Regions from separate parts of the Serratia sp. CoH_122_TC_1 genome, predicted to be linked through region 1. Evidence: predicted binding sites of a transcription regulator. Region 1 holds the regulator's gene; the other holds the start of a gene.
What was found. Region 1 encodes Fur, which represses iron uptake genes when iron is present. Its sites were predicted from a motif close to ATAATAATGAGAACNACTATCAA; they were not measured.

Region 2: fepD (Fe(3+)-siderophore ABC transporter permease) is a predicted target of Fur. The motif match lies at 2,165-2,187, and genes of this name have one in related genera.

What each region holds. Positions count from the first base shown of each region.
Region 1 covers NZ_JBXWLA010000015.1:44,026-50,016, reverse strand. The annotation lists gene galE (UDP-glucose 4-epimerase GalE) at 1-720, shown strand, start outside; gene AC2FC2_RS18760 (glycosyltransferase) at 710-2,671, shown strand; gene fur (ferric iron uptake transcriptional regulator) at 2,878-3,324, opposite strand; gene fldA (flavodoxin FldA) at 3,645-4,184, opposite strand; gene ybfE (LexA regulated protein) at 4,413-4,700, opposite strand; gene ybfF (esterase) at 4,992-5,765, opposite strand.
Region 2 covers NZ_JBXWLA010000030.1:22,996-28,986, reverse strand. The annotation lists gene fepB (Fe2+-enterobactin ABC transporter substrate-binding protein) at 1-694, shown strand, start outside; gene entS (enterobactin transporter EntS) at 681-1,949, opposite strand; gene fepD (Fe(3+)-siderophore ABC transporter permease) at 2,209-3,282, shown strand; gene fepG (iron-enterobactin ABC transporter permease) at 3,282-4,307, shown strand; gene AC2FC2_RS25720 (ATP-binding cassette domain-containing protein) at 4,304-5,104, shown strand; gene AC2FC2_RS25715 (enterobactin synthase subunit F) at 5,182-5,991, opposite strand, start outside.

The DNA.
Region 1 (5,991 bases):
GTACTGGACAGAATGCGCCATGCGGGCATTAATCAGTTTATTTTCAGCTCTTCGGCCACCGTTTACGGACCTGCGGAATATACTCCGCTGACGGAAAATTGCCGTGTTGGGCAGACCACGAATCCTTATGGCACTTCCAAGCTGATTGTTGAACAGATCCTGGCAGAGTTTGCCACCACTGCACCACAGATGGCGATCACCGCATTGCGTTATTTTAATCCCGCCGGGGCGCATGAGTCTGGCTTGATTGGTGAAGATCCCGCCGGCATTCCCAATAATCTTCTGGCGTATCTGGCACAGGTGGCTATTGGCAAACTCGCGGTGTTGCCCGTGTATGGCAACGACTACCCGACCAGCGATGGAACTGGTGTACGTGATTATATCCACGTTATGGATCTGGCTGAAGGGCATTTGAAAGCGCTGGATAACCTGCAGCCAGGTTTTAACGTCTATAACCTGGGTACGGGCAAGGGTTACTCGGTACTGGAAATTATTCAGGCGTTCGAACGTGCCTGTGGATTCAAGATCGCCTACCAATTTAATCCCCGGCGTGCGGGTGACATCGCCGAGTGTTGGTCCGATCCGTCGTTGGCTGCGGAAAAGCTGGGTTGGCAAGCTAAGCGCAGCCTGGAAAAAATGGTATGTGATGCGTGGTCTTGGCAGAGTAAAAATCCGCAGGGTTATGGTCCATTAATAAGGATGGCTGCCGATGGCGCTTAACAACGGGCATTTTGGCGCCCTGCAGGATGATCTGTTTCGGGCTGAATATGAGGCGCGGCTAAGCGATTTGAAGTTTGAATTCGTGAAGTGCCAACGTCAGGCTACGCCAGCGGCAAAGGCGCGTTATCAACGTGGGGTGAATCAACTACGGGAATGGCTGTCTGCGCAGGGGCATTTATTTGATGCCGCACGCTGTTCTTCACTATTTTGCGTGCCCACGCGGGCACTTGCCGCAGGGGAACAATTGCTGCACCGCATTTGGTTGGGCGGAGCCATTCCTGACGACGCGCGAGAAGTTATCTCTCAGTGGGGGGATGCACAACAAGCGGTGAGTCGTGGCGAGGCTCGTGACTGGGTCGGCATGTTATGGGTTTGGGATGCAAAGCAGCTGGCAAAGGATGCCTGTTTCATTGCCTCACCCCAAACGCATGGCGGCCAGTTGGGTGAGTACGATGCCGGTAACCATCGCCTGCAGGTGCATTCGTTGAGTGAACTGGCGCAAAGAAGAGTCGGTAATAGTTTGGGGTTTATCCATCAGCTCCATGATAAACGCTATTACGCCACACTGTCCGACTACTTCCGCTTTTTGATTTTGATTGAGATGGGGGGCGTGTATATGGATATCGACACACTTCCCCACCGAGCGGCGACACTGTTTCTGATCAAGCCTGAGGTTCCGGACTATCTTCAGTTCCTGCCCGGAGGTGAAGTTAGCCACGTCAGTTGGTTGAATTTGTTCCTCGACGAAACGGGAATGATCATCAGCCGTAAGGGAGATATGGCGCTGTGCAGGATGTTAGCTGGGCTCGATCAAATTTATGCGGGGGAAAGCAGTGAGGTACCGGAAAGAAATCCGATTTATGAACGGAAGCTGTTCGATCCTTTTTACCAATTGTGGAGTCGCCATATTGAACGTACTTTCCTCAGCCACGATCGTTTTTGCCAGATGCATGGTGTTTTGTATGACGCAACCCCACAGGCGGTGACCTGCGGTATTCGCGGTATGCGGCTGCTGGAAGATGTGATCACCAATGAGCGGCTACCGTTGTCGCAAGAAGAAGAGCAGAGCTACCAGCAATGTGTTAGCCGGTTGGAAAATCTGGATTGGCAGCTTGAGCAGCCGCTGGATTTGGCACGCTATGCGGAAATATTTACCGTTGATGAAGTACCTCGCATGGCCTATCCGGCGCAGATTCGGTCCGACATCGATCATTACCACTACTATTCGGTGCTTTCTCATGATCAGCGGCTTGATCGGGTAAACCAGCTTTTTGGGGAGTACCTGATTGCCGACAACCGGCGGCAGATAGCGGCTGGGCATTACTGGCGTTCTGCCCAGGGGGGGGGGGAGGCTGTGCCGCCTGAACCGCGGGGATCGTTGCATTTCATGGCGGGACGGCAGGTGGGTGAAGCGGATAAGACCCGCATGGCAAAGCTGATTTTTAGCACGAGCTACCTGGAATACTGTTCCGTTGGCAATCGTGCTGGGCTGGATCTGGTGTCTTTGCAGCAGGCGCAAAATATCGAACCTTACCTGGATCTGATCACCGTGGCTTACGATCGGCGCGGTGAGTTTGTCGGTTTTTTCAATGCGGCGGCCGTCAGTGAACTGTATGCCATAGACACGGACTACCTTTATCGCGATGAAATGAAACCTCTTGATGAGGCTTACGACAGCTTTGTGCAAAGCCACTGTGTCGCTGACGATTATTTTGTCTGTAGCTTGGCGATTGAGAGCCAATTTCGGGGGCTGGGGTATTTTAACCAAATGTTTGCCTTGATTCAGCTACAGGCGGATCAACGCCAGGCGAAAAACATCGCGCTGTGCGTCTGGCAAAGTAGTGATGCCTGCAAAATGTATTTGAACAAGGGGTTCCGCATTCGTGGTGTGTTTGACCAAGCCAAGGCCATGTTTTTTGATCGGCTGCTCTTTCTTGAATATGCATTGTAACGAGTTTACTCATCCGCGTGTCGGCGGGGGAGTTGACGTTGAAGTGGGTGTAAGTGGGAAGTGAGAAGTACCGTGGAGAAGTGCCGCTGCAATTGTTGTCATTTAGCTATGATCTTTCCCCGGGCCTGTCCGGGGATTTTTTTATCTATTTGCTTCAGGCATAAAAAAACCGCCGTTAAGGCGGTTCTCAATGCCGGTTAAGGACATTATTTTTTGTCGTGCAGAGTGTCGTCTTCACGGCAGTCACCCGTTTCACAGTGGCCGTACAGGTACAGGCTGTGGTTGGTGAGCTTGATGCCGTGTTGTTTGGCGATATCACGCTGACGCACTTCGATAGATTCATCGCTGAATTCGATCACTTTGCCACAATCCAGGCAAATCAGGTGGTCGTGATGATGTTGCTGGGTCAGTTCGAACACGGACTTGCCGCCTTCGAAGTTGTGACGAGTCACAATGCCTGCATCATCAAATTGGTTCAGTACGCGGTAAACCGTAGCCAGGCCAATTTCTTCGCCCATATCTATCAGTTTTTTGTACAGATCTTCCGCACTGACGTGATGGCATTCCGGATTTTGCAGTACTTCCAGGATTTTGAGTCGCGGAAGCGTGACTTTTAAGCCGGCCTTCTTCAATGCGGTGTTGTTGTCAGTCATGCGGATTCAGTCCTGTTACTATGCTAATCAAGTTGAGGCGTTCTCGCCTGTGGCATCGGTCGGCACAAAGTGTTAATTGCGTCTCATTATAGAACCGGTTGGCCTAAATAGAAACCGCCGGTTGTTAACAAAGATATAATTGCACTATTGCATGTTGCACACGCAACGTCTTGATGGATGGGATAAACCGATATCTCAGTCTACCTTGACGATGTGAGAAGTTACAAATGTGTATCTTCTATTGCAGTAATCCGTACTGCCGATGACGGCCCTGCCGGCAACACTATGCACTTTGCAGGGCTTTTGTTCAACCTTTGGCGTTACCCGACGATCTCGGCCAGGCTCAACTCTTCGACGATTTGTTTTACCCAACCTTCGACACGTTCATTGGTCAGTTCTGGCTGGCGATCTTCGTCAATGGCGAGACCGATGAAGTGGCTGTCACTCGCCAAGCCTTTCGACGCTTCGAAGTGGTAACCTTTGGTTGGCCAGTGGCCTACAATGGCGGCGCCACGTGGTTCAATGATGTCGCGGATAGTCCCCATCGCATCACAGAAATATTCTGCATAGTCTTCTTGGTCGCCACAGCCAAACAGCGCAACCAGCTTACCGTTGAAGTCGATCTCTTCCAGCGTTGGGAAGAAGTCATCCCAGTCACACTGGGCTTCGCCGTAGTACCATGTCGGGATACCGAGCAACAGAATATCGAAACCTTCCAGGTCTTCTTTGCTGCTTTTGGCGATGTCGTGAATTTCGCAAACATCGTCGCCAAACTGTTGCTTAAGAATTTTCTGGATCATCTTGGCAATGTTTTCGGTATTGCCAGTGTCGCTGCCAAAGAAAATGCCTACATTAGCCATATCGCGTATAACCTTTAAATTCAATAAATTGCATTACACGATGTTAGCGCTGACCACGATAACACCGATTAAAATGATGCCATAGCAAGGGAAACCCTTACCGGTAATTGCGTATCATGCCAGAAATTTACCCCGGGGTTTTATCACGTTTATGCGATACCGGGTGGAATAAAACGATGTTGATCGGGCGTCATCCTTAACGCCGCGCCGCACGTGCGGCTGCAATGATCAATGTTCTGGCTGGTCGTCTGCCAGTTGCGCCAACAGCATTTGCTCAATAAGCTCGCTGCGACTGATATTACGCTGTTCCGCCAATTTGTTCAGGGCGTCCACCGCATCCGCGTTGATCTTCAGTTCCACACGCCGTAAGCCACGGACTTTATCGCGTCGAAGCTGATTACGCTTATTGATTCTAAGCTGTTCATCTCTGGATAGCGGGTTGGTTTTCGGGCGCCCCGGACGGCGTTCATCTGCGAACAGATCCAGCGTCGTGCGATCCGTTTGTTCTTTTGCCATAGGTAGCGGTACTGCAAGGGAGTTTGCATCAAAAAGCGCGTAAACGCTTCTGGATGGTTCGGTTAACACACTTCGGGCCAATAAACCCTAACCCAAATTCACCCCCAGCCCGGCGCTATTGAACACGCTTAGCACGGCGGCAAAATTATAGCGCGCCATATTACCCCAGCAGATGGAGCGACGACAATGTTTAACTGAGCCGAAAACGCGCTAAGCCGTTATCTTTAGCGCGTTTTTTCACCAGATGGCCGTTTTAGGGAGGATTCCTTCTCTGACAAGGGGGCAATTGGCTCAGGCTTCGCCGAGAAAACGGTGAATGGCACGTAACACGGCTTCTGGTTTTTCTGCATGAACCCAGTGCCCAGTGCCTGCAACCACGTGTGCACGTGCCTGTGGGAATTGACGGGCGATATCGGCGCGGTAGCTATCTTGTACATAGGGCGACAGCCCACCACGAATGAACAGCGTCGGGTGCGGCCAGGCGGGGACTTCCTGCCAGCCGGTGATATTTTCATATTGATCGATCAGCGCCGGTAGGTTGAAACGCCATTGGCCCTGATGGAATGACTTCAACAAGAACTGGATCACACCTTCTTCATCCAGATAGCTGCGCATCAACTCCGCAGCCTGTTGGCGCTGCGTGATGCCGGCTGCGCTGACGGCTTGTAACGCGGCAAAAATTTCGTCGTGGCGGCGAACGTGATAGTCCACCGGTGCAACGTCAATAATGATCAGTTTCTCCACTCGCTCTGGCGCGATGGCCGTCAGTGCCATCGCCGCTTTACCGCCCATTGAATGGCCGATAACAATGACCTTCTCCAGATGCAAATCATCCAGCAACGCCAGCAGATCCTGGGCCATTTCCGGGTAGGTCATTACCGCTGAGCGTGGCGACAGGCCGTGGTTACGCAAATCGACTTTAATCACGCTGTGCTGTTGGTTCAGGTCGCGCGCCAGGACGCCCAGATTGTCCAGATTGCCGAATAGCCCGTGGATCAGCATGACCGGCAACGCTGCGGACTCGGTTGCCAGCAATTGATAATGTAATTTCATGGTGAAGTTCATACTGAGAGAGATTCAGATTAGGTTATCATGATTAAAACACCGGATGAACATACCCGTTGCCGTGCTGCCGCTTGAAATCCATGGGGTATAACGCGGATTTTTCATGGTAAGGTGCGGGTTTGGCAACGTGGATGCTGGGCGGACTCTAGGTAATAGTCTGCTTTTGCCGTGTCGGGACACATTGTTATGTTCGCTCCCGCGCTTTTAACCTTATAATCCCATGGCT
Region 2 (5,991 bases), on a different contig from region 1:
TATTGCGGCGCAACGCGGCGTTAAACGCCTGTACATTGGTGAACCCAACGCCGAGGCCATCGCCGGTGAAGCCCCGGACCTGATCATTATTTCGGCAACCGGTGCCGATTCCGCCCTGCGCTTGTACGATCAACTCTCCGCCATTGCCCCGGTGTTGGTCGTCAATTACGACGACAAAAGCTGGCAGGCGTTGGCGACTCAATTGGGTCAGGCCACTGGGCACGAAGCCCAGGCACAAAAAGTCGTCAGTGATTTCGATGCCCGCGAGAAATCGCTGAAACAGCGTATGACCCTGCCGGAGCAACCCGTCTCCGCCTTGGTATTCAGCGCCGACGGTAAGTCTGCCAATCTATGGACCGCTGAATCTTCCCAGGGCCAAATGCTCAAGCAGCTTGGTTTTACGCTGGCCGTCCCACCCGCCAAGCTGAACAACAGCCGCAGCATGGGAATGCGCAAAGACATTATTCAACTTAGTGGAGAGAACCTGGCGGAAGGCCTGAACGGCCAGACGCTGATGCTATTTGCCAACAACGACAGTGACGCGCAGCGGCTGATGGCGAATCCTTTCCTGGCTCATCTGCCGGCAGTGCAACACAAGCGGGTTTATGCTCTGGGGAATGATACTTTCCGACTGGATTATTACAGCGCCAGCAATCTGCTGACGCTGTTGGAAAAACAGTTTATTTCTCAGTAGATTCTGCGGCGGGCTGGAGATCATTTTCTTGCCCGCCACTGCCAACCTGACGCAAACCACGCATCGCGAAAGCCAGCACTACGCCGAGTACCGCAACACCAAAACCAAAGCTGGTTGATGTCATCGCCGGCAGCATAAACGCCCCCATCGCCCCCAACAGCAACGCACCCAGTGCATCCCCTACCACGTTTTGCGCCGTCCACAAGCCATTAATACGCCCAAGGAATGCATCTGGCGTCAGGTTCTGGATCAACCCGTACTGCAACAGTGAGTTCAACGCACTCAGGTAACCGAAAACCACCAGGAAAAACAGCGCCAGGCCATACCACGGCATGAGACCGAACAGACCAATGGCAATAAAGGCGCCAATCGCCGTCATCAGCATCATCCAACCCGGACGTGCAACCTGGGCAACTCGCCCACTGGTGAAAGCCCCTATCGCCGCACCCAGTGGGACAGCAGAGTACATAAAGCCCAATTGTGCTGCGCTGACATGCCACATGCCGGACATGGCCGGATACAGTACTCGCACTGCACTGGCCATGGTCAGCAATGCGCCGATCAGCGCCACCATACCGATCACCCGGTTGCGGAACAGGAAGCCGAAACCGCCGGCGAGCGCACGCAGCGGGTGCTCACGCGGCTGCGGTGGCGGCAACAGCTGAGGCAGACGCAGTAAAGGGATCAACGTCAGCAAGGTACCAAACGCCGCCAAACCGTAGTTCCACGTCACACCGGCATTGGCGATCACCAAACCCCCGATCGCCGGAGAAAGGATTGAGCCAAAGCGGACGGTCAACATGCTGATAGCCCCGGCCTGCACGATATTTTCACGCCCTACCAGCGCGGGCGTTGCCGCCAACAGTGCCGTAACGCCGACCGCACCAAAGAAACCGTCCCAGACCGCCAACAGATAAATCAGCGTCAATGAAGGTGCTGGCAACGCGGCGTTCAGACACAGACCGATAAAACCAATGCCGCAAGTGGAGCGCGCAAACAAAATCAGACGGCGACGTTCGTAGCGATCGGCCAGTACACCGCCCATCAGCAACCCGGCAAACATGCCGCTACCTGCCAGCGTTACGGACAACCCGACCAACAACGTCGATCCGGTCAAGGCTTGAATCTGAACCGGGATCGCAATGGCCATCAATCCCAGTGCGAGAATGGAAATAAAGCGCGCACAGAATACGGCGCGAAAAGCGCCATTGGTCTTAAGCAGGCCAAAATCAAGCAAAATAGAGGGCTTACTCATCAGCTTTCTCACCACAACTAAAGAAAAGGGGCAGCGTCTATAGCCAAAATAATTGGCGTTGCATCAAGGCGGCAAGAGCGAGCATCCCCAGGGTGCTTACTCAAGTAAGCCACCGGGCCAGCGCTCGCAGCCAACACAGATGCAGCTTCAAGAATGAAGGGTATGTGCTGCAATAGCGAAGGAACTCATGGTACCATAGATGAAAACAATCAATAATGATAATAAATATCATTTATATTCAATTAAATAATGGATTGTTATGTTACGGATTACACGCCATTGCACACAGCCCGTTCCCACCTCAGGGGGGCGTCACCTTGGGGGCACTCCCCGTTCATTTCGCCGCAGGCTGTTTGGTCTGCTGATTGCTCTTTTCGCACTGTTGGTCATCATGCTGCTCAGCCTGTCGCTTGGCGCCAAGTCTATTCCCTTTGATACGGTCATCCAGGCGCTGAATGGGCAATGCAGCGGGGCGGATTGCACCATCATTACCAATGCCAGGCTGCCACGCACGCTGGTTGGCGTGTTGGCGGGTATCGCATTGGGTCTGTCTGGGGTACTGATGCAAACCCTCACCCGCAATCCGCTGGCCGATCCCGGTATTCTTGGCGTTAACGCCGGTGCAGGCTTTGCCGTAGTGCTGGGTATCACCTTCTTTGGTGCCGCCAACATCAGCCAATATCTGTGGTTCGCCTTTGCCGGTGCGATGTTTGCCGCGCTGCTTGTCGCACTGATCGGTGCTCTGGGTGGCAGCAGTTTGAACCCGGTGCGCCTGACGCTAGCCGGGGTCGCAATGGCGGCGGTGCTGGAGGGCCTGACCTCTGGAATTTCCCTGTTAAACCCGCTGGTGTTCGATCAGCTGCGTTTTTGGCAGGCCGGTTCTCTGGATATTCAAAATATGCAGGTGGTGCGCACCGTCGCCCTGCCGATCTTATTGGGTACGCTGATTACGCTGTGGATGAGTAAGTCGCTCAATAGCCTGAGCATGGGCAATGAATTGGCTACCGCACTGGGTACCGGCATTGTTCGTACCCAATTGTTGGGCCTGCTGGCGATTACCTTACTGTGCGGCGGTGCTACAGCTGCCGTCGGTCCGATTGCCTTTGTCGGCCTGATGATGCCGCATATTGCCCGTCGGTTGGCCGGTTCAGAGCTTCACTGGATGCTGCCCTGGACGCTGGTATTGACCCCTATCCTGCTGCTGAGCGCCGACCTCCTCGGTCGTTTCCTGGTTGCCGGTGAATTACGTGTCTCCATCGTCACCGCCCTGATTGGTGCACCGCTGCTGATCGTGCTGGTGCGTCAGCGCCATATGTTCAGGAGGCAGCGCTAATGTCGATGTCTGCAGCCCGTCGGATGGCTAACCACAAAATTCGCGCCTTGTCGCGTCCGACGCTGACCGCGATGTTGCTCATGTTGGCCGCTCTGGGGCTCGCCATTTACGCCTTGGGCTCTGGCGCACTGTCGCTGAGTGCCTCGCAGGTGATCGACGCCTTGCGCGGTGAAGGCCCGGCAAACCTGGCGGTGATCGTCACCCAATGGCGCTTGCCACGCGTGATGATGGCTCTGTTGCTGGGGGCGGCGCTCGGCCTCAGCGGGGCCATTTTCCAATCGATATTGCGCAACCCGCTCGGCAGCCCTGACGTAATTGGCTTTAACACCGGCGCCTACAGCGGCGTATTGGTAGCCATCGTATTGTTTAATGGAAGTGTCTTCGGTATCACCGCTGGAGCGTTGGCCGGTGGCTTACTCACCGCCGCGTTGATTTATTTGCTGGCGTGGCGAAATGGTGTCGAATCATTCCGTTTGATTATCGTTGGCATTGCGGTGCGTGCCCTGTTGGTCGCCGGTAATACCTGGCTTCTTATCAGCGCCTCGCTGGAATCAGCGATGTCTGCCGGGCTGTGGAACGCGGGCTCACTTAACGGCGTCAGCTGGGCGAAAAGTCTGCCCGTACTGATCGTGATTGCACTGTGCTGCCTGCTGTTATTGACGCTGGCTCGCCGTATGCGGCTGCTGGAAATGGGGGATGACGCCGCCTGCGCGCTCGGTGTGTCAGTGGAACGTTCGCGCGTATTGCTGCTGCTGGTCGGGGTCGTCCTGACGGCGGCCGCAACCGCCGTGGCGGGGCCCATCTCCTTTATCGCACTGGTGGCACCGCAGATTGCGCGACGCTTGTGCGCCAACCGTAGCGTACTGCTGCTGACTGCTCTGACGGGCGCCCTGCTGCTGCTGCTCGCCGATGTCGCCGCACAACGCCTGTTTATGCCTTATCAGTTGCCGGTCGGTGTACTCACCGTCAGCCTGGGTGGCATTTACCTGATTTGGTTATTAATCCGTGAGTCACGAAAAAAATGAATGCTGATCCCTTGCAGACCGCGCCATTGCGCGCTGAACACCTGACGCTCGGTTATGACAAAAAAATCGTCGCAAGCGACCTTTCCGTCTCCATCCCGCACGGTGAACTGACGGTCATTATCGGGCCAAATGCCTGTGGCAAATCTACCTTGTTGCGCACCCTCAGCCGTCTGATCCAACCACAGGCAGGCGCAGTCTGGCTAAACGGCAAACAGATTAGCGAATATGCGACCAAAGAGGTGGCACGCCAACTGGGGTTGCTGCCGCAAAGCTCAACAGCGCCAGGCGACATTACCGTGTTTGATTTGGTGGCCCGAGGCCGCTATCCGCATCAGCGTCTGTTCAGTCGCTGGCGTGAGGAAGATCAACAGGCGGTGGAACAGGCCATGCGTTCGACCGGCGTTTTTGAGCTGTCCGAACAGCCGGTTGATACGCTTTCTGGCGGGCAACGCCAACGCGTGTGGATTGCGATGGTATTAGCGCAGCAAACACCGCTGTTGCTGCTGGATGAACCGACCACCTGGCTGGATATCACCCATCAGATAGATTTGCTGGAGCTCATGCGCCAGTTAAACCGTGAAAACGGTCATACGTTGGTGGTCGTGCTGCACGATCTTAACCATGCCTGCCGTTATGCCACGCATCTGATCGCCATGCGAGACGGCAAGGTCGTTGCCGAAGGTGCGCCTAAGGATATTGTGACGCCGGAACTGATCGAAAAGGTGTACGGCCTGCGCTGCATGATCATTGATGATCCGGTTTCGCACACGCCGTTGGTGGTACCACTGGGTAAGTAATCGAGATTGTAGGGGCCCAGCATGCTGGGCCCGCGTTAATCGGGACGAATGTATTCATCCCCTACCCTCACTGGGGATTACAACGCTCGAAGTATGCGGTTCAATAACGGCCCCAATACTTTGAATGAGGTGGGTGAAACGATATCTACGTGCGCACAATCGAGTTCATGCACCTGCAAGGTATCCACGTATTTCGCCCAGGTCTGCTGGACATCCATCCCTTCCTGCAAGGTCTGACGTGCAACAAACAGCGTCGCCTGCCCTTTGAAGTTCGCCGTATTGGTCGCAGAAAGCAGGCGTACCGAGTCGGCGTAGTTGGCTTCGATATTATCGAACATCGCCACACGGGTTTCACCCAATGCCGGATCAAGCGCATCCTCGGACACTGCCAGGAATTGCTGACGTTCGCGCTGAACTTCTTTTAGCACGTTGTCATCCAGCATCACGTCCCAGTTCTGCGTTTCCGGCGGGTAGGTATCCAGCAACCCAAGGAAGGCCACGTCTTCACCCCGCGCCTGCAACCTGGCTGCGATACCCTGTGCCAACGTGCCCCCCAGCGAATAACCGATAAAGTGATACGGACCGTGCGGCTGCACCTGCAATACTTTCTCCAGATGCGCGTCGCACACCTGATCCATGTGCTCACTGAGCGCCAGCGGGCCGTCGGGGCGCGGTGACTGAATCCCCACCAGCGACCAATGCTGATCGATATAGCGCGGCAGTACGCTGAACTGCCAGGAGAATCCAGAGGCCGGATGCAGACAGAACAACGTCGGCCCCTCGGTGGTACGCAGTGGCAATATGCTGTCAAAACCCGTCTGGTCCGCTTCTTCCTGCGTGCGCTCTTGCGCCAGCAACTGCGCCAGTTGTTCCACGCGAGAAGCGAC